DNA from 3 places in the Streptomyces sp. NPDC043952 genome. Region 3 is predicted to be linked to each of the others. Evidence: predicted binding sites of a transcription regulator. Region 3 holds the regulator's gene; each other region holds the start of a gene.

Region 1 (7,677 bases), on a different contig from region 3:
GCCCTCAGCTGAGGGTCTTCAGCGACGCCGCGTCGTACGGCGCCAGCTCCGACACCCGGCCCGCGAGCACCTTCGCCGCCCACTCGGGGTCCTGGAGCAGCGCCCGCCCGACCGCGACCATGTCGAACTCCTCGGCCTCCAGCCGGTCGAGCAGGTCGTCGATGCCCTGCACCGGGGAGCCCTGGCCGGCGAACGCGCCGGTGAAGTCGCCGTCGAGGCCGACCGAGCCGACGCTGATGGTCTGCTTGCCGGTGAGCTTCTTCGTCCAGCCCGCGAGGTTGAGGTCGGAGCCCTCGAACTCGGGGAGCCAGTAGCGGCGGGTGGAGGCGTGGAAGACGTCGACGCCGGCCGCGGCGAGCGGGGTCAGGATCGCCTCCAGCTCCTGCGGGGTCTCGGCGAGCCGGGCGGTGTAGTCCTGCTGCTTCCACTGCGAGTAGCGGAAGAGGATCGGGAAGCCGGCCGAGACCCGCTCGCGGACCGCGGCGACGATCTCCGCGGCGAACTTGGTGCGGGCCACCGGGTCGCCGCCGTACGCGTCGGTGCGACGGTTGGTGCCCTCCCACAGGAACTGGTCGAGGAGGTAGCCGTGGGCGCCGTGCAGTTCCACGCCGTCGAAGCCGATGCGCTCGGCGTCCGCGGCGGCCTGGGCGAACGCGGCGATGACGTCGTCCAGGTCCTGCTGGGTCATGGCCTTGCCGGTGGGCTCGGCGCCCGCGGTGACCAGACCGGAGGGGCCCATCGCGGGGGCGGCCGGGAAGGGGGCGTCGCCGTCCTTGCGGACCATGCCGATGTGCCACAGCTGCGGGACGATGGTGCCGCCCGCCGCGTGCACGTCCTCGGCGACCTTCGCCCAGCCCGCCAGCTGCTCCTCGCCGTGGAACCGCGGCACCCGGTCGCTCTGGCCGGCCGACTCGTGGCCGACGTAGGTGCCCTCGGTGACGATCAGGCCGACGCCTGCGGCGGCGCGCCGGGAGTAGTACGAGCGCACGTCCTCACCGGGGATGCCGCCGGGCGAGAACATCCGGGTCATCGGGGCCATCACGATCCGGTTGGGGACGGTGAGGCCGCCCAGGGTGATGGGGCGGGAGAGTACCTGGGCCGCGCGGGAGGCGGGCTGCGTGTCGACGGTCACGTGAGGGCTCCTCGGAAAGCTGCTGACCGGGCGGTATGTGAATGCGCATTGTTGCAGACGCTTAAGTAACTCGCTCGGCGCGGGCCGGCATTCCCGCCCCCGGCAGCCGTCGTCTGTGACCCCGGACACGCCCGAGGGCGGCACCCCCTGTCCCTGACAGGAAGTGCCGCCCTCGGCAAGGACGTTGATCAACCGGAGGTCGATCAGAAGTCCATGTCACCGCCCGGCATGCCGCCCGGAGCGGCCGCGGCGGCCTTCTCCGGCTTGTCGGCGATGACGGCCTCGGTGGTGAGGAACAGCGCGGCGATGGAGGCGGCGTTCTGCAGCGCGGAACGGGTCACCTTCGCCGGGTCGATGATGCCCTCGGCGACCAGGTCGACGTACTCGCCGGTCGCGGCGTTCAGGCCGTGGCCCGGAGTCAGGTTGCGCACCTTCTCCACCACGACACCGCCCTCAAGGCCGGCGTTGACGGCGATCTGCTTCAGCGGGGCCTCCAGGGCGATGCGCACGGCGTTGGCACCGGTCGCCTCGTCACCCTCCAGCTCCAGCTTCTCGAAGACCTGGGAGGCCTGGAGCAGGGCCACGCCACCACCGGCGACGATGCCCTCCTCGACGGCCGCCTTGGCGTTGCGCACGGCGTCCTCGATGCGGTGCTTGCGCTCCTTGAGCTCCACCTCGGTGGCGGCACCGGCCTTGATGACCGCGACGCCGCCCGCGAGCTTGGCCAGGCGCTCCTGGAGCTTCTCGCGGTCGTAGTCCGAGTCGCTGTTCTCGATCTCGGCGCGGATCTGGTTCACCCGGCCGTTGACCTGCTCGGAGGAGCCGGCACCGTCGACGATGGTGGTCTCGTCCTTGGTGATGACGACCTTGCGGGCGCGGCCCAGGAGGTCCAGGGTCGCGTTCTCCAGCTTGAGGCCGACCTCCTCGGAGATGACCTCGCCGCCCGTGAGGATGGCGATGTCGCCGAGCATGGCCTTGCGGCGGTCGCCGAAGCCCGGAGCCTTGACGGCGACGGACTTGAAGGTGCCGCGGATCTTGTTGACGACCAGGGTCGACAGGGCCTCGCCCTCGACGTCCTCGGCGATGATCAGCAGCGGCTTGCCCGACTGCATGACCTTCTCCAGGAGCGGGAGCAGGTCCTTGACGGAGCTGATCTTGGAGTTCGCGATGAGGATGTACGGGTCCTCGAGCGACGCCTCCATGCGCTCCATGTCGGTGGCGAAGTAGGCGGAGATGTAGCCCTTGTCGAAGCGCATGCCCTCGGTGAGCTCAAGCTCCAGACCGAAGGTGTTGCTCTCCTCGACGGTGATGACGCCTTCCTTGCCGACCTTGTCCATCGCCTCGGCGATGAGCTCGCCGATCTGGGTGTCGGCGGCGGAGATGGACGCGGTGGAGGCGATCTGCTCCTTGGTCTCGACGTCCTTCGCCTGCTCGAGGAGGGCGGCGGAGACGGCCTCGACGGCCTTCTCGATACCGCGCTTCAGAGCCATCGGGTTGGCACCGGCGGCGACGTTGCGCAGGCCCTCCTTGACCAGGGCCTGGGCGAGCACGGTCGCGGTGGTCGTACCGTCACCGGCGACGTCGTCCGTCTTCTTGGCGACTTCCTTGACCAGCTCGGCGCCGATCTTCTCGTACGGGTCCTCGAGCTCGATCTCCTTGGCGATGGAGACACCATCGTTGGTGATCGTGGGGGCGCCCCACTTCTTCTCGAGGACGACGTTGCGACCCTTGGGGCCGAGCGTCACCTTGACGGCGTCCGCGAGCTGGTTCATGCCGCGCTCGAGGCCGCGCCGCGCCTCCTCGTCGAACGCGATGATCTTGGCCATGTGAAGTGGTCCCTCCAGGACTGGGGGTGATTCCTTCGGACCGCGCCCGCGCCCGCGACGGACGGCTCGCCGGCCTGTGGTTCCTTGCCCCACGTGGCCCGCGGACCTCACCGACCCGGTCCTTCGTTGTCACTCTCACCTTCAGAGTGCTAACGCCAATGATTAGCACTCGGCATGCCCGAGTGCAAGCGCCTCGGGTGCCACGGCGGGCGGGTCAGCCGGGGGCGAACACCGTCCGGGGCCGGGCACGCCGAAGGGCCCGCACCCTGTGCGAGGTGCGGGCCCTTCGGTGGAGAAACGTTCAGACGGCGACGCGAACCATGTCGGCCTGCGGACCCTTCTGGCCCTGCGAGATCTCGAACTCGACTCGCTGGCCCTCCTCCAGGGTGCGGTAGCCGTCCATCTGAATGGCGCTGTAATGGACGAAGACGTCCGCACCACCGTCGACCGCGATGAAGCCGTACCCCTTCTCCGCGTTGAACCACTTGACGGTGCCCTGAGCCATGCCTAACTCCCCTATTACTGGCCCTTGCACAGATCCGCACTTCGCGGACCCGGGTCAGACCTCGCCCCCGATGCACCGGGGGCGTGCGCCGGAACGCGTCGACCGCGGCTGAATGTATCTGTCCAACTGCCCTCTGCAACAGGTCAATTGGACGAGAATTCTGGACGAGAACGATCCGGAATGTAGGGAGAATTCACCCGAATTCAGGGCAAGTCGGGCCCCGTAAAAGACACAAAAGCCGCGGAATGCCCGTGCATTTTGGCTACTTCTTATCGGGCCCGCGGAAGAGAATCGAGGGCTAACCCTCGATCGACTCAGGGCGCCTTCCCCAACTGTACCGCGCTCAATCACGCAGAATTGCCCCCTCCGCTTCTCTCACGGAGAGGGCAATCCGATACACCTTCGGTGACCGTCATTACCGAAGGTAACGTCCGGTCGTCCGGTCAGCAGCCGCCGGCCACCGCCGGGATGATGGAGACGCCCGCGCCGTCCGGGGTGGAGGTCTGCAGGCCCTGCTCGAAACGCACGTCGTCGTCGTTGACGTACACGTTCACGAACCGGCGCAGCCGGCCCTGGTCGTCCAGGACGCGGGCGGCGATGCCGGTGTGGTTCTTCTCCAGGTCCTCGATGACCTCGGCGAGGGTCGCGCCCTCGGCGGCCACCTCGGACCGCCCGCCGGTGTAGGTACGCAGGATGGTGGGGATGCGAACGGTCACGCTCATGCGAGGCCAGCCTCTCGGAAGGAGTCCAGGGTCGGGCGGATGGTGGCGGTCAGGCCGGTGCCGGCCACCGCGTCGAGGGTCTTGAGGCCGTCGCCGGTGTTCAGGACGACGGTGGTCTTCGCCGGGTCGAGCACTCCGCTCTCGATCAGCTTCTTCGTGACGCCGACGGTCACGCCGCCCGCCGTCTCGGCGAAGATGCCCTCGGTGCGGGCCAGCAGCTTGATCGCGGCCACGATCTGCTCGTCCGTCACGTCCTCCACCGCGCCGCCGGTGCGCCGGGCGATGTCCAGGACGTAGGGGCCGTCGGCCGGGTTGCCGATCGCGAGGGACTTGGCGATGGTGTCCGGCTTCTGGGGCCGGACCACGTCGTGGCCCGCCTTGAAGGCCGTGGACACCGGGGAGCACCCCGCCGCCTGGGCGCCGAAGATCTTGTACGGCCTGTCCTCGACCAGCCCGAGTTCGATCAGCTCCCGCAGCCCCTTGTCGATCTTGGTGAGCTGGGAGCCGGAGGCGATCGGGACCACGATCTGGTCGGGCAGCCGCCAGCCGAGCTGCTCGCAGATCTCGTACGCCAGGGTCTTGGAGCCCTCGGCGTAGTACGGCCGCAGGTTCACGTTGACGAAGCCCCAGCCCTCGCCGGCCGGGTCGCCGATCAGCTCGGAGCAGAAACGGTTCACGTCGTCGTAGTTGCCCTCGATGCCGACGAGTTCACCGCCGTAGACCGCGGCCATGACGACCTTGCCCTGCTCCAGGTCGTGCGGGATGAACACGCAGGAGCGCAGGCCCGCGCGGGCGGCGGCGGCGCCGACGGCACCCGCGAGGTTGCCGGTGGAGGAGCAGGACAGGGTGGTGAAGCCGAAGGCGCGGGCCGCCTCCAGGGCCTGGGCGACCACCCGGTCCTTGAAGGAGTGGGTCGGGTTGCCGGAGTCGTCCTTGACGTACAGACCGCCGGTGACGCCGAGTTCGCGGGCCAGGTTGTCGGCTTTGACCAGCTTGGTCCAGCCGGGGTGGAGGTTCGGCTTGCCGGCCACGTCGGCCGGGACCGGCAGCAGCGGGGCGTAGCGCCAGATGCTGGCGGGGCCGTCCTCGATCCGCTTGCGGAGTTCCCCGGTGTCGTAGCCGGAGAAGTCGTAGGCGATCTCCAGCGGGCCGAAGCACTCCTCGCAGGCGAAGACCGGGCCGAGCGGCACGCGGTGGCCGCATTCGCGACAGCTGAGGGCGGCGGCGGGGCCGAGGTCGACGGTGGAGGTACCGGAGGTGGCAACTGTCTGCACAGCCATGAGAGGCGAGGCCCTTTCTCCTCATCTTCCTCACGACGCACTTCGCCGTGAGACGGATTTGGCACCTTCCCTAGCCGGGAGCCTCGCTGCTATGAGAACGAGAACCGGCTGGAGGGTTGCCGGGGCTTCATCGGGCCGTGTCCCTCTGCCCCTCTGGATGAGCGGTATTCGATTGTGTCCGCACTGCTGCGGCAGGTCCGCGCGCGACCCCGACATGCGATGGTCATCGGCGTTGCTCAAGACTGTAACCGAAGGCCTGGAGAGTTGAGATAGTCGTCCGTACCGCGAGACGAGACCGCGAGGCGAGCGTGAGGAGCCGGGGACCGTGCTGGAAGAAGTCGAGCGCTGGATGGGCAACCGCTCCTGGTCCGTGCGCGACCGTCCCTCGCACCAGGTCCTCGCCGCGAAGCAGCGCACCGGCCAGACCATCAGCGTGGTGCTGCCCGCCCTCGACGAGGAGGAGACGGTCGGCGAGATCGTCGCGGTGATCCGGCGCGATCTGATGGAGCGGGTGCCGCTCGTCGACGAGGTCCTGGTGATCGACTCGGGCTCCGCCGACCGCACCTCCGAGGTCGCCGCCGCGGCGGGCGCGCGGGTGGTGCACCGGGACGCGATCCTGCCCCGGATACCGGCCGTGCCGGGCAAGGGCGAGGTGCTGTGGCGCTCGCTGCTCGTCGCCACCGGGGACATCATCTGCTTCGTCGACGCGGACCTGCGGGAGTTCTCCTCCGACTTCGTCCTCGGCATCGTCGGCCCGCTGCTCACCGAGCCGGACGTCCAGCTGGTCAAGGCGATGTACGACCGTCCGCTCGCCGGTGCGGCGGGGCAGGGCGGCCGGGTCACCGAGCTGATGGCGCGCCCGCTGCTGAACATGCACTGGCCGCAGCTCGCGGGCTTCGTACAGCCGCTGGGCGGGGAGTACGCGGCCCGGCGCTCGCTGCTGGAACAGCTGCCGTTCCCGGTCGGGTACGGGGTCGAGCTGGGCATGCTGGTGGACGCCCTGCACCTGGTGGGGCTCGACGCGCTGGCCCAGGTGGACGTCGGGGTGCGCAAGCACCGGCACCAGGACGGGCAGGCGCTCGGCCGGATGGCGGCGGCCATCTACCGCACGGCCCAGCTGCGGCTGGCCCGCGGCCATCTCGTGCGCCCCGCGCTGACCCAGTTCGAGCGGGGCGTGACCGGTTTCGAGCCGCGCACGTACGCGGTGGACACCGAGGAGCGGCCGCCGATGACGCAGATCGCGGAGTACGCCCGGCGCCGGGTGGCGTGAAAGCGCGCGGGCGGCCGTATACGACCGGCTCCGGACCGGGTCCGCGGGTTTGAGTGTTCCCAGGTCGGGCTAGGTTGTGGACCATGGCTTCCACGCACGGTGCTGAGGTGCTGGTCGCGTCCAATCGCGGCCCGGTTTCGTACGAGGCGGGCGAGGACGGTTCGCTGCGCGCCAAGCGGGGCGGCGGCGGGCTCGTCTCGGGCCTGTCGGCGATCGGTCCGGAGACGAACGCGGTCTGGGTGTGCGCCGCGCTGGGCGACGGCGACCGCGAGGCGGTGCGCCGCGCCGGGGGCGGGCTGTTGCCGGAGGCGGACACCGGCGGGCAGCGGGTGCGGATGCTCGGCATCGACCCGGAGGTCTTCGCCGACGCGTACAACGGGATCGCCAACTCGGTGCTCTGGTTCGTGCACCACATGCTGTACCAGACACCGCTGGAGCCCGTCTTCGACGCGGACTTCCGGCGGCAGTGGGCGGCGTACCAGGCGTACAACCAGGCGTTCGCCGAGGCGCTGGCCGAGGAGGCGGGCGACGGCGCGGCGGTGCTGATCCAGGACTACCACCTGGCGCTCGCCCCGCGGATGCTCCGCAGGCTGCGGCCCGATCTGCGCATCGGCCACTTCTCGCACACCCCGTGGGCTCCGGCGGAGTACTTCCGGCTGCTGCCGGACGACATCGCGGCGGAGCTGCTGACCGGGATCCTCGGCGCGGACCGGGCGGCGTTCCTCACCCGGCGCTGGGCGGACGCGTTCACCGGGTGCTGCCACGCGGTGCTGGGGCCCGGCATCCCCGCGGGCACCCGGATCGGGGTGCACGGTCTGGGCGCGGACGCCGACTTCCTGCGCGAGCGCTCCCACCGGCCGGACGTGGAGGAGCGGATGGCGGCGCTGCGCGCGGAGATCGGGGAGGGCCGGCGGACGATCGTCCGGGTGGACCGCACCGAGC
Region 2 (7,677 bases), on a different contig from region 3:
TGGCCGGGGACTTCCACCACGAGGCCGGCTACCGCCTGGGCCTGGAGCTGCTGCGCCGCCCGGACCGGCCGACCGCGGTCTTCGCGGGCAACGACCTCCAGGCCCTGGGGCTGTACGAGGCCGCGCGGGAGCTGGGGCTGCGCGTCCCAAAGGACCTCAGCGTGGTCGGCTTCGACGATCTGCCGGTGGCGCGCTGGGTGGGGCCGCCGCTGACGACCGTACGGCAGCCGCTGACCGAGATGGCCGAGGCCGCGGCCCGCCTCGTGCTCGAACTGGGCGGCAGGCGCGGAGAACGCGCCGCCACCCGGCTGGAGCTGGCGACCAGCCTGGTGGTGCGCTCCAGCACGGCGGAGCCACGCGGGGCGACCGCCTGACCGAAACTTTCGAAGGGCGCCCCCGGTGCCCCGTTGTCCGCCGGTGGCCCCCGGTCCGCCGCCGATGAGAATTCCGGAAGAAAATCCCGTCCCACGGCTTCCGCTAACAGTCCCCTAATAATTCGGACTTACGTTCCTGCCGTGACGCGACACGAGGAGCACGGCCGGCGTTCGAGAGTGCTGCGGATCGCCGGACTCACCCTGGCGGCGGCCCTGGTGCTGGGGACGGCCACCGCCGGCTACGCCTACTGGCACCTGAACCACAACATCAAGGGCGTCGACATCGACAGCGCGCTCGGCGACGACCGCCCCGCGCACGCGGTGATCACGCCCTCCCCGAGCGCCTCCACGGCCGCCCCGCTCCCGGCCACCTCCCTCAACATCCTGGTGCTGGGCTCGGATTCGCGCAGTGGCAAGGCGGACAAGGAGCTGGGCGGCGGCGACAGTTCGGGCGCCCGCTCGGACACCGCGATGGTGGTGCACCTGGACGCGGGCCGCACCCGCGCCACCGTGGTCAGCATCCCGCGCGACACCCTCGTCACCCGCCCCTCCTGCCCGCTGCCCGACGGGGGTTCGACGGCGGTGGCGTACGGCTCCATGTTCAACAGCGCCTTCTCGGTGGGCGGTCCGGTGTGCGCGGTCAAGACGGTCGAGTCGATCACCGGGGTGCGCATGGACCACTTCATCGAGATCGACTTCTCCGGCTTCGCCAAGCTGGTCGACGCGCTCGGCGGGGTCGATGTCACCACCACCCAGAACATCGACGACGACAAGAGTCATCTGCACCTGGCGGCCGGCGCCCATCATCTCGACGGCAAGCAGGCACTGGCCCTCGCCCGCACCCGGCACGGCATCGGCGACGGCAGCGACCTCGGCCGCATAGGCCTCCAACAGCTCCTGGTGAAGGCCCTGTTGGAGCGGATATCCGGCACGAACCTGCTCGCCGACCCGGCCCGGCTCTACCAGGTCGCCGACGCGGCCACCAAGAGCCTCACCACCGACACCGGCCTCGACTCCCTGACCGAGCTGACCGGATTGGGCAAGAGCCTGAAGGGGCTGGACGCGGACCGGGTGAAGACCGTGATGATGCCGGTCGTCACGGCACCCTCGGATCCCAACCGGGTGATCGCGAAGGAGCCGGACGCCGGGAACCTGTGGGCGAGCCTGCGCTGACCGCCGGTCAGGGGCCCTCGGGCGGCCGGGCGGGACCGCCGACCAGCATCGTCGGCGCCCCCGCGACCCGAGTCAGGAACACCGTCGCCGCGTTCGGCCCCTGCGGCTTCACCTTGCGCCGCAGCTCCTCCGGCTCGACCGCCGAGCCGCGCTTCTTCACGGTCAGCGTCCCGACCTCGCGTTCGCGCAGCAGGGCCTTCAACTTCTTCAGGTTGAAGGGGAGTTGGTCGGTGATCTCGTAGGGGGTGGCGTACGGGGTCGGGTGCAGCTCGTCGGCGGTGACGTACGCGATGGTCGCGTCGATCAGCCCGCCGCCGACCTCCTCGGCCACCTCGGCGACCAGATGCGCGCGGATCACGGCGCCGTCCGGCTCGTACAAGTACCGCCCCACCGGCCGTACTTCGGGATCGGGCAGGCCCCGCCCCGGCAGGGTGCGCGGGCCGGGCAGCAGGGTGGCGCGGACCGCGCCCGGCGCTCCGGTCCCGAACCAGAGCACCGCCTCCTTCACATCGCCGCCGTCCGAGATCCACTCCGCCTCGGCCTCCGGCGGCACCGCCTCGTGCGGGATGCCGGGCGCGATCTTCAGCGCCGCGTGCGGTGCCCGGCGCGCGGCCGCCACGGCCCACGACAGCGGCGGCGAGTACGCCTCCGGGTCGAAGATCCTGCCCCTTCCGCCCCTTCGCGCCGGGTCCACGAACACGGCGTCGTACCCGGCGGTGTCCACCTCCGTGACGTCCGCCTCCCGCACCTCCATCAGGCCGGTGAGCCCCAGCGCCTCGGCGTTCGCCCGCGCCACGGCCGCCGTCAGCGGGTCCCGGTCCACGGCGAGCACCCGGATCCCGGCCCGCGCCAGCGCGATGGCGTCCCCGCCGATCCCGCAGCACAGGTCCGCCACCGAGGTCACCCCGAGATCGGTCAGCCGCCGCGCCCGGTACGCCGCCACGCTCGCCCGCGTCGACTGCTCGACCCCGTTCGGCGTGAAGAACATCCGCTCCGCGTCCGCCGCCGCGAACTTGGCCGCCGCGCGCTGCCGCAGCCGGGCCTGGCCGAGCGCGGCCGACACCAGCTCGGCGGGGTGGTCGCGGCGCAGCCGGGTGGCGACGGCGAGTTCATCGGCCGGTGCGGTGCCGCGGACCTCTTCGAGGAGGGCCCGGCCTTCGGGGGTGAGGAGAGGAGCGAGGTCGTTCACCGGGTCATTGTGGGCCAGTCGGTGGATGGTGCGCGGCACGGCGGCGGTGTCGGCGGGGGAGCGGGGGTGGGGCCTGCGAAGATCCAGCACCATGCGACTAGTAGTACAAAATGACAAAAGTCGGGCGCGGGCCGCCCTCGGCTGTGCCGCCGCCGTCCTCGCCTCGACCGCCCTCGTCACCGGCTGCTCCGGCGCCGGTTCAGGCTCCGGCCCGCACGCCGCCCGCCCGGCGGCCGGCCAGGGCGCGACCGGCCACGCCGCCCCGGATCCCCGCGCCGCCGAACACGCCCGCATGGTGGCGGCGGCGAAGCGCTGGGGCCTGGACGAGGTCCCGCTCACGCCCCCGGCACCGCCCAAGGTGAAGCCCCACATCACCGCGCGCCCCGGCTTCGAGGTGGACCACCAGGTCGACTGGGACCTGCCGCCGGTCTTCACCACCGTCCCGACCAGGAACAAGGTCGTCTTCCTCACCATCGACGACGGCTCGGAGAAGGACCCCCGGTTCCTCCAGATGATGCGGGACCTGAAGATCCCGTACACCGCCTTCCTCAGCAACTACCTGGTCAAGGACGACTACGGCTACTTCCGCAAGGCCCAGTCCTACGGCAACACCCTCAACAACCACACCCTCACCCACCCCTACCTGCCGGGGCTGTCCTACGAGGAGCAGAAGCACGAGATCTGCGACATGCAGGACATCATGCAGAAGCAGTTCGGCAGACGCCCGACCGTCCTGCGCCCGCCCTACGGCAACTACAACCAGGACACCCTGGTCGCCGCCAAGTCCTGCGGCATCAAGTACGCCCCGATCTGGAACGAGGAGGTGTACGTCGACCACTGGGAGTTCCGCGAGGACGACCAGCAGCTGCGCCGCGGCGACATCGTCCTCACCCACTTCCGGGGCCGCAGCGACTGGGACGGCACGATGGTCGACGACATGCGCCGCTTCCTGAACAAGGTGACCCGCGAGGGCTACGCGGTGGCCCGGCTGGAGGACTACCTGTGAACGGACCTCGGGGCCCGCGGCGGGGCAGTCGGTGAGACGGCCGGCTGGCCGATGGTGAGGTGTTGTACGGCCGGAAGGGTGGTGCGAGGCGGATGGCCGGGCTGGTGAAGGCGGGACGCGGGGCGCGAAGGGCGCCGGTGGAGCGCGGGGCCGAAGGGGCGCCGGTGTCGCGGAGGCCGGTGGGGCGCGGGGCCGAAGGGGTGCCGGCGCCGCGGAGGCCGGTCCCGCTGGTGGCCGGGGTGCTAGCCCTGGCCCTGGTCCTCGCCGGGTGCGCCCAGCCCGTCGTACCCATCGAACGCCTCGGCGAGAAGGCGGCGGAGGGCGTGCGCCCGCACGGACGCCCCCTCGCGGCGCCCCCGTCCGGCCGTGCCCTGCCCCCGGTCGTGGACCACGTCCGCACCCGCGACCGGGTCGTCTTCCTCACCTACGACGCCGACGACCGCGACCCCCGCTCCACCTCCGCCCCGCGCGAACCGCGCCTCCCGGTGAGCCGGTTCACCCCGGCGCGCGCAACCCTGGCGGGGGCGCCGTACGCCACCCAGCGCGCCGTACTCTGCGCCCACCGCGCCCGGCTCCTGCGCCCGCCGCGGGGCGCGTACGACCGCACGACCCTGCGCGTGGCCGCCGACTGCGGCGCCACCGCCGTCGTCCTGTGGCGCGCCACCCTCACCCCGGCGGGCCTCACCTACCCGCGGGGCCCGCACCACCTCCGCCGGGGCGACATCGTCCGGCTGACCCCCGGCACCCCCACGGCCGGGCTCTTGGCCACCATCCGCAGACGAAACCTGACGCCGGCCCGCCTTGAGGACTACCTGTAGCCGGACTTTCAGCCCGTCCGGCGTTTGAGGACGAGGCCGCAGGCCGATGGGGGTCTGGGGCGCAGCCCCAGGGAGCCGCACCACCGGCACCGGCCCGCCTCCGAACGCCGCCGCACCCCCGATTTCGGCCGACGCGCCGCACGGCATTGGCACTCCGCTTGACCGAGTGCTAATCCCCGCCATAGTCTCGGCTCTGGCACTCCCCACTGGAGAGTGCCAACAACGCGACGGGCAGGTCCGGCACCCGCGACGACGGATCGACCTGGTCGCCACCTCAGACAGTTAACCCCGTGAGATCTCCGAAGGGGGAGGTCGGATCGTGACGACCGCCAGCTCCAAGGTTGCCATCAAGCCGCTCGAGGACCGCATCGTGGTCCAGCCGCTGGACGCCGAGCAGACCACGGCCTCTGGCCTGGTCATCCCGGACACCGCGAAGGAGAAGCCCCAGGAGGGCGCCGTCCTCGCCGTCGGTCCGGGTCGCTTCGAGAACGGCGAGCGCCTGCCGCTCGACGTCAAGGTCGGCGACGTCGTCCTGTACAGCAAGTACGGCGGCACCGAGGTGAAGTACAACGGCGAGGAGTACCTCGTCCTCTCGGCTCGCGACGTGCTCGCGATCATCGAGAAGTAATTCACCCCGAGCGAACCTTTGCTCTGAACTGCGCCCCTGGCCCCCCGCAACCGATAACGAAGCCGGGCGCCCGGGGCGCAGTTCGTCTTTTTTCACCCACAGATTTCGAGAGGGCTCCCGCTGTCATGGCGAAGATCCTGAAGTTCGACGAGGACGCCCGTCGCGCCCTCGAGCGCGGCGTCAACAAGCTGGCCGACACGGTGAAGGTGACGATCGGCCCCAAGGGTCGCAACGTCGTCATCGACAAGAAGTTCGGCGCCCCCACCATCACCAACGACGGCGTCACCATCGCCCGCGAGGTCGAGATCGAGGACCCGTACGAGAACCTCGGCGCGCAGCTGGTGAAGGAGGTGGCGACCAAGACCAACGACATCGCTGGTGACGGCACCACCACCGCCACCGTGCTCGCCCAGGCGCTGGTGCGCGAGGGCCTGAAGAACGTCGCCGCCGGTGCCTCCCCGGCCGCCCTGAAGAAGGGCATCGACGCCGCCGTCAAGGCCGTCTCCGACGATCTGCTCGCCACGGCCCGCCCGATCGACGAGAAGTCCGACATCGCCGCCGTCGCCGCGCTGTCCGCCCAGGACCAGCAGGTCGGCGAGCTGATCGCCGAGGCCATGGACAAGGTCGGCAAGGACGGTGTCATCACCGTCGAGGAGTCCAACACCTTCGGTCTGGAGCTGGACTTCACCGAGGGCATGGCCTTCGACAAGGGCTACCTGTCGCCGTACTTCGTGACCGACCAGGAGCGTATGGAGGCCGTCCTCGACGACCCGTACATCCTGATCAACCAGGGCAAGATCTCCGCCATCGCGGACCTGCTGCCGCTGCTGGAGAAGGTCATCCAGGCCGGCTCCTCCAAGCCGCTGCTGATCATCGCCGAGGACGTCGAGGGCGAGGCCCTGTCGACCCTGGTCGTCAACAAGATCCGCGGCACCTTCAACGCCGTCGCGGTGAAGGCCCCCGGCTTCGGCGACCGCCGCAAGGCGATGCTCCAGGACATGGCCGTCCTCACCGGCGCCACCGTCATCTCCGAGGAGGTCGGCCTCAAGATCGACCAGGTCGGTCTCGAGGTGCTGGGCTCCGCCCGCCGCGTCACCGTCACCAAGGACGACACCACGATCGTCGAGGGTGCCGGCAAGGCCGAGGACCTGAACGGCCGCGTCGCGCAGATCAAGGCCGAGATCGAGAACACCGACTCCGACTGGGACCGCGAGAAGCTCCAGGAGCGCCTCGCGAAGCTGGCCGGCGGCGTGTGCGTGATCAAGGTCGGCGCCGCCACCGAGGTGGAGCTGAAGGAGAAGAAGCACCGTCTGGAGGACGCCATCTCCGCGACCCGCGCCGCGGTCGAGGAGGGCATTGTCTCCGGTGGTGGCTCCGCCCTGGTGCACGCCTCCAAGGTCCTCGAAGGCAACCTCGACAAGACCGGCGACGAGGCCACCGGTGTCGCCGTGGTCCGCAACGCGGTCGTCGAGCCGCTGCGCTGGATCGGCGAGAACGCCGGCCAGGAGGGCTACGTCATCGTCTCCAAGGTCAAGGACCTGGACAAGGGTCAGGGCTACAACGCCGCCACCGGCGAGTACGGCGACCTGATCAAGGCCGGCGTCATCGACCCGGTCAAGGTGACCCGCTCCGCCCTGGAGAACGCCGCCTCCATCGCCTCCCTGCTGCTCACGACCGAGACCCTGGTCGTCGAGAAGAAGGAAGAGGAGCCGGAGGCCGCCGCGGGCCACGGCCACAGCCACGGCCACGCCCACTGAGCCCCACCGCTCCAGCCCGAAGGCCCGGCAACCCCTCAGGGGGCGCCGGGCCTTCGGCATGCCGTCCACGTCATCGGCGTCATCGGCGCTCAGTCGCGCCGGATCAGCTCCGGGTCGATCTTCCGGCCGGCCAGCGGGAGCGAACCCGCCGCCGCGACCGCCGCAACGGCCGCCGCGGCGAGGACCAGCAGCGGCAGCCCGGCGACGTCCCAGCGGACCGTGCCGCCACCGGTGATCAGATAACTCGACTCGGCCAGCTTGCCCGCGCCGACCGCCAGCACCAGACCGAGGGCCAGCGGCAGCACGACCTGAACGCACTGCACCGCCCGCAGGGTGCGGGTGCGGGCCCCGATCAGGGTGACGGCGGTGACCTGCGCCCGGCGCTCCACCGCGCGGTCGGTCACGGACACCAGGAACGCCGCCGCGCCGATGACCAACCCCATGACCATGCCGAGGGACAACAGGGTCTCCACCACCGCGATCTGTTCGAGCCCCTGGACGTTGAGCCCGACCAGATCCACCTCGGCGATGGGGGCGACGGCTCCGACGCCGTCCAGCACCCGGCGCACCACGGTGGGATCGGAGCCGCTGGAGAGCACCAGTTCGGCATCGCGGGGCCGGGCGTGCGCGGGCAGCGCGGACGGCGGTACGAGGAGTACGGCGTTGCCGACGGCGGATCCGGAGTACCCGCGGTAGACGATCCGTCCGGCGGGGAACCTGATGTCCAGGTGT
Region 3 (7,677 bases):
TCCGCCTCCGCGAGGCGCCCGGCCTTATACAGGGCCGTGGGCCAGGGACGGCCCCGCCGCCCGCCCGCCGTCGTTTCGGCCACGCGGCCGGAAGAGTTTCATGCGCGGAGCATAGGGAGCGGCCCGTCCACCGCGCCCCCGGTCCTCCTCCGTGCTCGTCGCCCCGGACCGCGCGGCGGTGCTGGACAATAGGCGTATGCCTTCCGCACTCCCCGACGGTGAGCCCGTACCCGATGACGGTGTGCTGCCCGCGCACGCGCTCGACGGGGCGGGGGAGCGTCCGCTCGGTTTCTATCTGCACGTCCCGTACTGCGCGACCCGCTGCGGGTACTGCGACTTCAACACGTACACCGCGACCGAGCTGCGCGGCACCGGCGGGGTGCTGGCCTCCCGTGACAACTACGCCGAGACGCTCGTCGACGAGGTCCGGCTCGCCCGCAAGGTGCTCGGCGACGACCCCCGGCCGGTGCGCACGGTGTTCGTCGGCGGCGGTACGCCCACGCTGCTGGCGGCCGGCGATCTCGTACGGATGCTGGCGGCGATCCGCGACGAGTTCGGGCTCGCCCCGGACGCCGAGGTCACCACGGAGGCGAACCCCGAGTCGGTCGACCCGGCCTACCTCGCCACCCTCCGCGAGGGCGGTTTCAACCGGATCTCCTTCGGGATGCAGAGCGCGAAGCAGCATGTGCTGAAGATCCTCGACCGCACCCACACCCCCGGCCGCCCCGAGGCGTGCGTGTCGGAGGCCCGTGCGGCGGGCTTCGGGCATGTGAACCTCGACCTGATCTACGGCACTCCGGGCGAGAGCGACGACGACTGGCGGGCCTCCCTCGACGCGGCGATCGGCGCGGGCCCCGACCACGTCAGCGCGTACGCCCTCATCGTGGAGGAGGGCACGCAGCTCGCCCGCCGGATCCGCCGGGGCGAGGTCCCGATGACCGACGACGACGTGCACGCCGACCGCTATCTGATCGCCGAGGAGACCCTCTCCGCCGCCGGCTTCGACTGGTACGAGGTCTCCAACTGGGCCGCCTCCGAGGCGGGCCGCTGCCTGCACAACGAGCTGTACTGGCGGGGCGCGGACTGGTGGGGCGCAGGCCCCGGCGCGCACTCCCATGTGGGCGGCGTGCGCTGGTGGAACGTGAAACACCCCGGCGCCTACGCTGCCGCCCTGGCCGGGGGCCGCTCGCCGGGCGCGGGCCGCGAGGTGCTGTCCGCGGAGGACCGCCGGGTCGAGCGCGTCCTCCTGGAACTCCGGCTCCGCGAGGGCGTCCCGCTCTCCCTGCTGAAGGAGACCGGCCTCGCCGCCTCCCGCCGCGCCCTCGCGGACGGCCTCCTCCAGCCCGCCCCCTATGCCGAGGGCCGCGCCGCCCTCACCCTGCGGGGCCGGCTGCTGGCGGACGCGGTGGTACGGGACCTGGTGGACTGATCACCCCGGCGAGTGAATCGGTGCGGAACGCCGGTTCGGTCCTTAACCTGATTCGTAGGCTGCCGCCAAAAGGACGCGGCGGATGTGGAGGGCCACGGAGATGACCGCTGTGGACGAGCGCAGGATGGCAGAGTTCTTCTCGGCGTTCGAGCCCCGGAGGGTGTGAAAGCCGAGCTTCTCCGGGGGGAAATCGTCATGATGTCCAGCCCTGATCTGGTGCACAACCGGATCGTCGCCGATGTGCAGGACCAGATTCCGAGGGAGCGTTGGGAGCGTCTTCAGACCACCGACGTCGACATCGTCACCGAGGCGAGCGAGCCGGTACCGGATCTTGTGATCCTGGAGCGGGGAGCCGGCCCGGCCTCCGGGCGTCTCCTGCCGTCCCACCTCGTCACCGTGGTGGTCGAAGTCGTCTCCAAGGCGAGTGTCGATCGGGACTACGGCGTCAAGCGCTCGATCTACGCGGCAGGCAAGGTGCCTGCCTACCTGATCATCGACCCCGTCGTCGCTCACCGCGTTCTGCTCACCGAGCCCACCGGCACCGGGGAAGACGCCGACTACCAACTACAGCGAGTCACCAAGTTCGGTGACCCGGTGCCGCTGGAACTGCTCGGCGTCGAGCTGGAGACAGGCGATTTCGAGGTCCTCCCCAACGTCAGGCCCCACCGCTACCCGTGACGAAGTCGATCAGCTCCTCCACCCGGCCCAGCAGCTCCGGTTCCAGGTCCTTGTAGGAGTTCACCCGCTTCAGGATCGCCTGCCACACCGCGCCGGTGTTGTCCGAGGGCCAGCCCAGGGCGCGGCACACGCCCGTCTTCCAGTCCTGGCCGTGCGGCACCCGAGGCCACCCCGCGATCCCCAGCGACGCCGGTTTCACCGCTTCCCAGATGTCGATGTACGGATGCCCCACGACCAGCGCGTGTTCACTGGTCACCGACCGGGCGATGCGGAATTCCTTCGTGCCCGGCACCAGGTGGTCCACGAGGACGCCGAGGCGGGCGTCCGGACCGGGGGCGAAGTCGGCGACGATCGCGGGGAGGTCGTCCACACCCTCCAGGTACTCCACGACCACGCCCTCGATGCGCAGGTCGTCGCCCCAGACCTTCTCGACCAGCTCGGCGTCGTGCCGGCCCTCGACGTAGATGCGCCCGGCGCGGGCCACACGGGCGCGGGCGCCGGGGACGGCGACGGAGCCGGAGGCGGTGCGGGCGGGGCGCGCCGGGCCGGCGGAGGGTCGTACGAGCGTCACCGCCCGGCCCTCCAGCAGGAAGCCGCGCGGCTCCAGCGGGAATACCCGGTGCTTGCCGAAGCGGTCCTCCAGCGTCACCGTGCCCGCCTCGCAGCGGATCACCGCCCCGCAGAACCCGGTACCGGGCTCCTCCACGACCAGCCCCGGCTCGGCGGGCACCTCCGGCACCGGCTGGGGCTTCTTCCAGGGAGGGGGCAGGTCGGGGGAGTACTGGCGGGAGCGCGGGCCCGAAGGGCCCCCGTTGGAAGGGCGGTGGTGGGAGACGGGTGGGCGCATTCGGATGACGATAGGAGAAGCGGCGGGCGCGCGCTCACGACACGCCGGTAAGTCCGCGTGCGTGCGGCTCAGTTCACGCCGAACCGCGCGGCCAGCGCGTCCCGTTGGCGCCGTACGAACGCCGCGTCGACCACCGCCCCGTGGCCGGGCACGTACAGCGCGTCCTCGCCGCCCAGCGCCAGCAGCCGGTCCAGCGCGTCCGGCCAGCGCGAGGGCACGGCGTCCGGGCCCGCCTGGGGCTCCCCGGACTCCTCCACCAGGTCCCCGCAGAACATCACCTCCGGCTCGCCCGGCACCAGAACCACCAGGTCATGGGCGGTGTGGCCGGGGCCCACATTGGCCAGCAGCGCCTGGCGGCCACCGCCCAGCTCCAGGGTCCGCTCCCCGGAGACCAGGTGCCGCGGCGGCACCAGCGCCAGCGCCGCCTCCTCGGCCTCGTCCGCGGGCAGCCCGTGGCGGACCGCGTCGTACCGCAGCTCGTCCCGCCCGCGGCGGACCACCCCGTCCGCCCCCACCGCCGCGTACACCTCGGCCCCAGCGAACGCCGGAGCCCCGAAGACATGGTCGAAATGGACATGGGTCAGCGCGAGATGGGTCACACGCCCACCGGCGAGCACCTCGGCCGCGGACCGCAGCCGCGCCCCCTCCGCCAGGCTCGACCCGGCGTCCACCATCAGCGCCGTGTCCGCGCCCAGGACCAGCCCCGCCGTGCAGTCCCAGCCCGGCAGCCGGCACCGCCCCACCCCGGCGGTCAGCCGCTCCCAGCCACCCTCTTCCCAAGTCACCGTCATACCGCGACGCTAGCCGCAGGAGCGGACGCACGGGCACCGACCTTGCCCGCTGCGTACCCCACGGCCGTACACTGGGCCGGGGAACGCTGGCACTCGCATGCGAAGAGTGCCAAGACGGACACAAGAGGGACAGCCTCGCAAGTGAGGGGACGACGTGCTGGAGGTGCGCGCGAATGCTGAGTGAACGCAGGCTTCAGGTACTGCGCGCCATCGTCCAGGACTATGTCGGCACCGAGGAGCCCGTCGGCTCCAAGGCCCTGACCGAGCGGCACAACCTCGGCGTGTCCCCGGCGACCGTGCGCAATGACATGTCGGCCCTGGAGGACGAGGGGTACATCGCGCAGCCGCACACCAGCGCGGGGCGCATCCCCACCGACAAGGGCTACCGGCTGTTCGTCGACAAGCTCGCGGGCGTCAAGCCGATGACCGCGCCCGAGCGCCGCGCGATCCAGAACTTCCTCGACGGCGCCGTCGACCTCGACGACGTCGTGGCGCGTACGGTGCGGCTGCTCGCGCAGCTGACCCGGCAGGTCGCCGTCGTGCAGTACCCGTCCCTGACCCGGTCCACCGTGCGGCACGTGGAGCTGCTGGCGCTCGCCCCGGCGCGCGTGATGCTGGTGCTGATCACGGACACCGGCCGGGTCGAGCAGCGGATGGTCGACTGCCCGGCGCCGTTCGGCGAGGCGTCCCTCGCGGACCTGCGCGCGCGGCTCAACAGCCGGGTCGCCGGCCGCCGGTTCGCGGACGTGCCGAAGCTGGTCGAGGACCTGCCGGACGCCTTCGAACACGAGGATCGCGGTACGGTCTCCACGGTGCTCTCCACCCTTCTGGAGACACTGGTGGAGGAGAACGAGGAGCGGCTGATGATCGGCGGCACCGCCAATCTCACCCGCTTCGGACATGATTTCCCCCTCACGATCCGGCCCGTCCTGGAGGCCCTGGAGGAGCAGGTCGTGCTCCTCAAGCTCCTCGGCGAGGCGAAGGATCCGGGCATGACCGTGCGCATCGGGCACGAGATCGCCCACGAAGGACTCAACTCAACCTCCGTGGTGTCGGTGGGCTACGGTTCGGGCGGCGAGGCGGTTGCCAAGCTCGGCGTGGTCGGACCGACCCGCATGGACTATCCGGGAACGATGGGAGCGGTACGCGCAGTGGCACGGTACGTCGGACAGATCCTGGCGGAGTCGTAAGTGGCCACGGACTACTACGCCGTTCTCGGCGTGCGCCGCGACGCGTCGCAGGATGAGATCAAGAAGGCGTTCCGTCGGCTCGCGCGCGAGCTGCACCCGGACGTCAACCCCGATCCGAAGACCCAGGAGCGGTTCAAGGAGATCAACGCCGCTTACGAGGTGCTGTCGGACCCGCAGAAGAAGCAGGTCTACGACCTCGGCGGCGACCCCCTCTCGCAGTCCGGCGGCGCCGGCGCGGGCGGCTTCGGGGCCGGTGGCTTCGGCAACTTCTCCGACATCATGGACGCGTTCTTCGGCACGGCGTCGCAGCGCGGACCGCGCTCGCGCACCCGGCGCGGCCAGGACGCGATGATCCGGATCGAGGTCGAGCTGGACGAGGCGGCCTTCGGGACGACCAAGGACATCCAGGTCGACACCGCGGTCGTCTGCAACACCTGCAACGGCGAGGGTGCGGCTCCGGGCACGTCGGCGCAGACCTGCGACATGTGCCGCGGCCGCGGCGAGGTCTCGCAGGTCACCCGGTCCTTCCTGGGCCAGGTCATGACCTCGCGGCCGTGCCCCCAGTGCCAGGGCTTCGGGACCGTGGTGCCCACGCCGTGCCCGGAGTGCGCCGGTGACGGACGGGTCCGCTCGCGGCGGACGCTGACCGTGAAGATCCCGGCCGGTGTCGACAACGGCACCCGGATCCAGCTCGCCGGCGAGGGCGAGGTCGGCCCCGGCGGCGGTCCGGCCGGTGACCTGTACGTGGAGATCCACGAGCTGCCGCACCCGCGCTTCCAGCGCCGCGGCGACGATCTGCACTGCACGGTGACGATCCCGATGACCGCGGCCGCGCTCGGCACCAAGGTGCCGCTGGAGACGCTGGACGGCATGGAGGAGATCGACATCCGGCCCGGCACCCAGTCCGGGCAGTCGATCCCGCTGCACAACCGGGGCGTCACGCATCTGCGGGGCGGCGGCCGGGGCGACCTGATCGTGCACGTCGAGGTGCAGACGCCGACGAAGCTCGACCCCGAGCAGGAGCGGCTGCTGCGCGAGCTGGCCAAGCTGCGCGGCGAGGAGCGCCCGCAGGGGCAGTTCCAGCCGGGTCAGCAGGGGCTGTTCTCGCGGCTGAAGGACGCGTTCAACGGCCGCTGAGCCTCCGGCCGCGCCAGGCCGCCGTGGCGACCTCCGACCGGGAGCTGCCACGGCACCTGGCCCGGCTCCCGACCGGGGCTGCCGCGGCATCTCCGTCGCGGCTGCCGGCCGGGGCTGCCGCAACCACCCCCGTCGCGGTTTCTGACCGGGGGCTGTCACGGCGCCTGGCCCGGCTTCCGATCGGGGGCTGTCACGGCGCCTGGCCCGGCTTCCGATCGGGGGCTGTCATGGCGCCTGGCCCGGCTTCTGACCGGGGCTGCCGCAGCACCCGTCACGGTCCCCGGCCGGGGCCGCCGCAGCACCCCCGTCCCGGTCTCCGGCCGAGGGCTGTCAGGGGCACCCCGCACGGCCTCTGACCGGGCACGGCGTGGAATATGCCGATCCTGACGGCCGATTCGGACTTGTTCGGTGGACGTGACACCATGCGGGCATGTCCTCCGCACTGACCGATCTCCTCCGGCACCCGATCGTGCAGGCCCCCATGGCGGGCGGCGTCTCGGTGCCGGAGCTCGCCGCCGCCGTCTCCGAGGCCGGCGGGCTCGGGTTCCTGGCCGCCGGGTACAAGACGGCCGACGGCATGTACCAGGAGATCAAGCGGCTGCGGAGCCTCACCGACCGGCCCTTCGGCGTCAACGTCTTCATGCCGCAGCCCGAGTACCCCGGTGCAAGCACCGGCTCCACCGGAGCGGCCGAGGCCGCGCCCCTTTCCGGCGCGGTCGAGGTCTATGCCCATCAGCTCGCGGGCGAGGCCGCCTGGTACGAGACCGAGCTGGGCGACCCGGACCACGGCCGCGACGACGGCTACGACGCCAAGCTCGCGGTGCTCCTGGACGACCCGGTGCCGGTGGTCTCCTTCCACTTCGGGGTGCCGGACCGCCACGCGCTGGAGCGGCTGCGGCGGGCCGGGACCGTCACGCTGGTCACCGCCACCACCGCCGAGGAGGCCGTCGCGGTGGAGCGGGCCGGAGCGGACGCGGTGATCGCGCAGGGCGTGGAGGCCGGCGGCCATCAGGGCACGCACCGGGACGTCCCGGAGAACGACGGCACCGGCCTCGGCCTGCTCTCCCTGGTCACCCAGATCCGCGAGGCCGTGCACCTCCCCGTCGTCGCGGCCGGCGGCATCATGCGCGGCGCCCAGATCGCGGCCGTCCTCGCGGCCGGCGCGAGCGCGGCCCAGCTGGGCACCGCCTTCCTCGCCACCCCCGAGTCCGGCGCCCCCGCCGTGCACAAGGAGGCGCTGACCAACCCCCTGTTCGTCCGCACCGAGCTGACCCGCGCGTTCACCGGCCGCCCCGCGCGCGGACTGGTCAACCGCTTCCTGCGCGAGCACGGCCCGTACGCGCCCGCCGCCTACCCGGAGGTCAACCACCTCACCTCGCCGCTGCGCAAGGCCGCCGCGAAGGCCGGGGACGCGCAGGGCATGGCGCTGTGGGCGGGCCAGGGCCACCGGCTGGCCAGGGAACTGCCCGCCGGACAGCTGGTGGAGGTGCTCGCCGCCGAACTCGCCGACGCCCAAACGGCGTTCGCCGCGGGAGGTGCCCGGTGACCGCGCCCGTCTTCGTCGTACCCGACTTCGCCGCGGACGGCGACCGCTATGTCCTGGAC

What was found. Region 3 encodes HrcA, which represses chaperone genes, less so after heat shock. Its sites were predicted from a motif close to TTNGCACTCNGNNNNNCNGAGTGCNAA; they were not measured.
Region 1: groL (chaperonin GroEL) is a predicted target of HrcA. The motif match lies at 3,121-3,147, and genes of this name have one in related genera.
Region 2: groES (co-chaperone GroES) is a predicted target of HrcA. The motif match lies at 4,707-4,733, and genes of this name have one in related genera.

Annotation. Positions count from the first base shown of each region.
Region 1 is NZ_JBWKES010000029.1:16,884-24,560, forward strand. Features, by position in the region: gene AC069R_RS26240 (NADH:flavin oxidoreductase) at 5-1,132, opposite strand; gene groL (chaperonin GroEL) at 1,336-2,958, opposite strand; gene AC069R_RS26250 (cold-shock protein) at 3,260-3,463, opposite strand; gene AC069R_RS26255 (MoaD/ThiS family protein) at 3,907-4,185, opposite strand; gene thrC (threonine synthase) at 4,182-5,465, opposite strand; SAM riboswitch class I at 5,484-5,629, opposite strand; gene AC069R_RS26265 (glucosyl-3-phosphoglycerate synthase) at 5,791-6,735, shown strand; gene AC069R_RS26270 (alpha,alpha-trehalose-phosphate synthase (UDP-forming)) at 6,819-7,677, shown strand, end outside.
Region 2 is NZ_JBWKES010000007.1:82,337-90,013, forward strand. Features, by position in the region: gene AC069R_RS10585 (LacI family DNA-binding transcriptional regulator) at 1-374, shown strand, start outside; gene AC069R_RS10590 (LCP family protein) at 516-1,547, shown strand; gene AC069R_RS10595 (THUMP-like domain-containing protein) at 1,555-2,736, opposite strand; gene AC069R_RS10600 (polysaccharide deacetylase family protein) at 2,828-3,742, shown strand; gene AC069R_RS10605 (hypothetical protein) at 3,982-4,560, shown strand; gene groES (co-chaperone GroES) at 4,880-5,188, shown strand; gene groL (chaperonin GroEL) at 5,314-6,945, shown strand; gene AC069R_RS10620 (ABC transporter permease) at 7,035-7,677, opposite strand, start outside.
Region 3 is NZ_JBWKES010000040.1:18,426-26,102, reverse strand. Features, by position in the region: gene AC069R_RS29660 (tetratricopeptide repeat protein) at 1-83, opposite strand, end outside; gene hemW (radical SAM family heme chaperone HemW) at 197-1,429, shown strand; partial or broken gene AC069R_RS29650 (Uma2 family endonuclease) at 1,530-2,107, shown strand; gene AC069R_RS29645 (DUF3097 domain-containing protein) at 2,085-2,954, opposite strand; gene AC069R_RS29640 (MBL fold metallo-hydrolase) at 3,023-3,745, opposite strand; gene hrcA (heat-inducible transcriptional repressor HrcA) at 3,919-4,935, shown strand; gene dnaJ (molecular chaperone DnaJ) at 4,936-6,072, shown strand; gene AC069R_RS29625 (nitronate monooxygenase) at 6,503-7,618, shown strand; gene AC069R_RS29620 (16S rRNA (uracil(1498)-N(3))-methyltransferase) at 7,615-7,677, shown strand, end outside.